2 regions of the Parafrankia sp. Ea1.12 genome follow, and region 1 is predicted to be linked to the other one. Evidence: predicted binding sites of a transcription regulator. Region 1 holds the regulator's gene; the other holds the start of a gene.
The links. The regulator LexA, encoded in region 1, represses DNA repair genes until DNA is damaged. The targets are predictions, from matches to a motif close to CGAACNNNNGTTCG.
Positions count from the first base shown of each region.

Region 2: a site for LexA is predicted at 1,035-1,048, ahead of ruvC (crossover junction endodeoxyribonuclease RuvC). Genes of this name have one in related genera too.

Region 1 covers NZ_UBIZ01000160.1:1,567-3,910, reverse strand. Annotated here, with positions in the region: gene hflX (GTPase HflX) at 1-544, shown strand, start outside; gene lexA (transcriptional repressor LexA) at 660-1,412, opposite strand; gene FMEAI12_RS04365 (LysM peptidoglycan-binding domain-containing protein) at 2,337-2,344, shown strand, end outside.
Region 2 covers NZ_UBIZ01000633.1:2,131-4,474, forward strand. Annotated here, with positions in the region: gene pdxT (pyridoxal 5'-phosphate synthase glutaminase subunit PdxT) at 1-203, shown strand, start outside; gene FMEAI12_RS33975 (YebC/PmpR family DNA-binding transcriptional regulator) at 200-955, shown strand; gene ruvC (crossover junction endodeoxyribonuclease RuvC) at 1,071-1,607, shown strand; gene ruvA (Holliday junction branch migration protein RuvA) at 1,604-2,308, shown strand; gene ruvB (Holliday junction branch migration DNA helicase RuvB) at 2,340-2,344, shown strand, end outside.

The DNA of each region.
Region 1 (2,344 bases):
GCGCCGGGCCACGCTGCCCGACGGCCGGATCTTCACCCTGGCCGACACGGTCGGCTTCGTGCGCCACCTGCCGCACCAGATCGTCGAGGCGTTCCGCTCGACGCTCGAGGAGGTGGTGGACGCCGACCTCGTCCTGCACGTCGTCGACGGTTCGGCCCCGGACCCGATGGGGCAGATCTCGGCCGTGCGCGAGGTGCTCGCCGAGATCGACGCGGCCGGGGTGCCCGAGCTCATCGTGGTCAACAAGGTGGACGCGGTCGACCCGACCACGCTCGCCGTCCTGCGTCAGGCGGTGCCGGACGCCATCTTCGTCTCGGCGCGGTCCGGGGCGGGGCTGCAGGAGCTGGTGGAGGCGCTCTCGGCGCGGATACCGCACCCGGAGGTCGAGATGTCCCTGCTGGTGCCCTACACCCGGGGCGATCTCGTCTCCCGCATCCACCAGATCGGCGAGGTGCTTCGAGTTGAGCACACCGGCAAGGGCACCGAGGTCGCCGCGCGCGTGCCCGTGGGCCTGGCCGCCGAGCTGGAGCCGTTCCGCGCCTGACGGCCCTGCCTGAACACCAGCCCCGACGGAACACCGCGAGCTGAACACCGCACCGGTCAGACGCCTGACGTCTGACCGGTGCCCGGCCTGCCCGGTGCCGGCCGCGTGCCGGGGATCAGACCCGGCGCATCACCGCCACGATGCGGCCGAGGATGGTCGCGTCCTCGGCCGGGATGTCGGAGAATGCCGGGTTCTCCGGCGCCAGCCACACCCGGCCGTCGCGCTGCCGGAACCGCTTGACCGTGGCCTCCCCATCGATCATCGCCGCGACGATCTCGCCGTTGTCCGCCACCGGCTGCTGCCGGACGACGACGAAGTCGCCGTCACAGATGGCGGCATTGATCATCGACTGGCCGACCACCTTGAGCAGGAACAGAGTTCCCTCGCCGACGATCTCCTTCGGCAGCGGGTAGACGTCCTCGATCGCCTGCTCGGCGAGGATCGGCCCACCGGCGGCGATCCGCCCCACCAGGGGGACGTAGGTGGGCGTGCCGGCCTCCAGCGCCGTGGTCTCGGCGGGTGCGCCGGCCGCCGCCGCGGCACCCGCGCGGGAACGCCCGCCGGCCTTCGCGCCGCCGATCGGAAGCACCTCCATCGCCCGCGGCCGGTTCGGGTCGCGCCGGAGGAACCCCTTCTCCTGCAGCACCTTGAGCTGGTGTGCCACGCTGCTGGTGCTGGTCAGGCCGACAGCCTCGCCGATCTCCCGGACGCTCGGCGGGTATCCACGCCGCTCCACCGCGGACCGGATGACCTCGAGCACCTTCTTCTGCCGCTGCGTCAGGCCCGAGGCGTCCGCGGGGCTGTCGGGAAAATCCCGGACGTTGCCACGGGTGTCACCTCGGCGGGTACCCCGTTCCTGGCTGGTCATCGCTTACCGCTCTCCTGTCGATGCTTCCGCGCGGCGGATGGTGCCACCGGCGGCTGCCAAGGACCGGGTGGTCGACGGCCCGGCTCCGCCAACACCCACCCGGTCGTTCCAATGCTTTGTCCGATTAGTAACTTTTGATCGGTTCGGCTGATCGGTTTGGCAGGGTCCTTCGTGCTCGGTTCATCTCGCACGATCGTCCACAACTGATCGTCCTTGACGGTAGTCGGCCGGTCGCCGAATCTCAAACGTCTGTTCGAGCGTGTCGGGGGAAGTGTGCGTGGCGGCCGTGTAAGAATCGCTCAGGCGTTCGATCGAACGAGTGTTCGCGCCTGGGAGGTTGGCATGACCGACGGTGGCGGTGCGGCCGGTGGGAATGCGTCAGTTCGGCGGGGTCACCCGGTGTCTCGCAGCTGCGCGCTGCGGCAGGGTGCGCAGGTCGCGACGGGTGCGCGGGGGGCGCGCGGCGTGCGTGGAGCCGCGGTGGGCGGAGTCGCCGTCCGTGGCCGCGGGGTGCGGGGGGTGGCGGTGCGCGGCATGGGCCGCGTGCCGGTAGGGCGCCCGGTTCGCTCTCGTGGCGCCCGATGTGGTCTCTCGGGGGCTGCTCCGGCCGCCACGGTGCCGCCCGGTGAGTCCAGGCGGGGCGGTGAGCGGCGATCCGGGGCGTCCGTCATCGAGATGCCCGGCATGTGGTGGCGTGAGGCAGCCGTCGGGCTGGTCGCGGCCGGGTCGGCCGCCGCGGCGCCCGGGCCGCGTCCTGGGCCGAGTGGGCAGTCCCAGCCCCAGCGTCCCCGGCCTCAGCCCCACGCCCGGCCTGAAGCTCGACCTCGACCTCGGGCCGGGTCCCGGTCCCGGTCGCGGGCCGGTGGGCGGGGGAGGCCGGGTGCGCGGCCGCCGCTGCGGCTGACCAGGCGCGGCCGCATCGTCGTGGTGGC
Region 2 (2,344 bases), on a different contig from region 1:
TCTTCATCCGGGCACCGTGGGTAGAAAAGGCGGGGGACGGCGTCGAGGTACTGGCCCAGGTCGCCGACCGGCCGGTCGCGGTCCGGCAGGGGCCGCTGCTGGCCACGTCGTTCCATCCTGAACTGACGGGGGACATCCGGGTGCACCGGCTGTTCGTGGAGATCGTCCGATCCGAGCTCGGGCTCAAGAGGGGCAGGTCATGAGCGGTCACTCCAAGTGGGCGACCACCAAGCACAAGAAGGCGGTCGTCGACGCACGCCGGGGCAAGCTGTTCGCCAAGCTGGTCAAGACCGTCGAGGTCGCGGCCAAGACGGGCGGCGGCGACCCGGCCGGCAACCCGACGCTGGCGGACGCGATCGCCAAGGCGAAGTCCCAGTCGGTGCCGAACGACAACATCGACCGGGCCATCAAGCGGGGCTCCGGCGAACTCGCCGGCGGGGTGAGCTACGAGTCGGTCACCTACGAGGCCTACGGGCCGAGCGGGGTCGCCGTGCTCGTCGAGTGCCTCACCGACAACCGCAACCGGGCCGCCTCCGACGTCCGGGTCGCGATCACCCGCAACGGCGGCACCCCGGCCGACCCGGGCTCGGTGTCGTACCTGTTCAACCGCAAGGGCGTCATCCTGATCGACAAGACGCCCGACCTCACCGAGGACGACATCCTCCTGGCCGTGCTGGACGCCGGGGCGGAGGAGGTCAACGACGTCGGGGAGGCGTTCGAGGTCGTCTCCGAGGCCACCGACCTGCACGCCGTGCGGGTGGCGGCGGCGGAGGCCGACCTGACGGTCGCCTCGGCGGACATCTCCTGGCTGCCCTCGGTGAGCGTCCCGCTCGACGCGGAGCCGGCCCGGAAGGTCCTCAAGCTGGTCGAGGCGCTCGAGGATCTCGACGACGTCCAGAACGTCTGGTTCAACGCGGACATCTCCGACGACGTGATGGAGCTCGTCTCCAGCTGAGCCCGCGCCGTCCGGGTATTGCCGGGCGGTCGCCTGTTCGGCGTGTCGTGGATGTCGGTGTTGCCCCGGCCACTAGGATCGAACGGATGTTCGTCAGTGTGGTCGGGAGGGCTCGGTGCGTGTACTCGGAGTCGACCCGGGGCTGACCCGCTGCGGCCTCGGGGTGGTCGACGGCGGCCCCGGCCGCCGGGCCAGCCTGGTCGAGGTCGGCGTGGTGCGCACGCCTGCCTCGGGCGAGGTGGCCGACCGGCTGCGGGCCGTCTCCGAGGGCGTGGACGAGTGGCTGGACCGGGTCCGCCCGGACGCGGTCGCGGTCGAGAAGGTTTTCAGCCAGGCCAACGTGCGCACGGTGATGGGCACCGCGCAGGCCGGCGCGGTGGCCATCGTCGCCGCGGCCCGGCGCGGGCTGCCGATCGGTCTGTACACGCCGAGCGAGGTCAAGGCCGCCGTCACCGGCAGCGGGCGCGCGGACAAGGCCCAGGTGGGGTTCATGGTGACGAAGCTGCTGGATCTTCCGGAGGCGCCGCGCCCGGCGGACGCCGCCGACGCGCTCGCCCTGGCCCTGTGCCATCTGTGGCGCGGGCCGGCACTGGCCCGGATGCGCGCCGCGACCCCCGCGCGGAGCCCGGGCGTGCCGGGTGGCCGGCGATGATCGCGTCGGTCAGCGGCACGGTGGAGGTGCTCTCGCCCGGCTCGGCGGTCGTCGACGTCGGCGGCGTCGGCGTCCTGGTGTGGTGCACGCCGTCGACGCTGGCCCGGCTGCGGGTCGGCGAGCGCGCGCGGTTGGCGACGACCCTCGTCGTCCGGGAGACCGAGTTGACGCTGTACGGGTTCCGCGACGCCGACGAGCGGGACGTCTTCGAGATCCTGCAGGGCGCGGCCGGGGTGGGGCCCAGGCTCGCCCAGGCCGTCCTCGGCGTGCACAGCCCGGACGTCATCCGTCGGGCTGTCGCGGAGGAGGACCTGGCCACGCTCACCAAGGTGCCGGGCATCGGCCGCAAGAGCGCCCAGCGCATCGTGCTCGACCTGCGGGACAGGCTCGGCCCGCCGTCATCCCCGGTCCCGCCGCCGCGCGCCGCGGCGCCGCCGCCGGCCGCCGCGGATCCGCGTCTCGGCGCCGCGGGCGAGCAGGTCCGGGACGCGCTGGTCGGCCTCGGTTACTCCGCGAAGGAGGCGCTGGACGCGGTGGTCGCGGCTCGGACGGCGCTGCACGGCCCCGGCGACGGCGCGGCCGTGACCGACGGCGGTGACGGCGTGACGGGTGACGGCGCGGCGGGCGGCGCGGACCCCGCCGGTCCGGTCGACCCCGCGGCGCTGCTGCGGGCGAGCCTCGCCGTGCTGCGGCCGCGATGACGCCCCGGATGACGACGCCCTGGAGGTCGCCGTGAG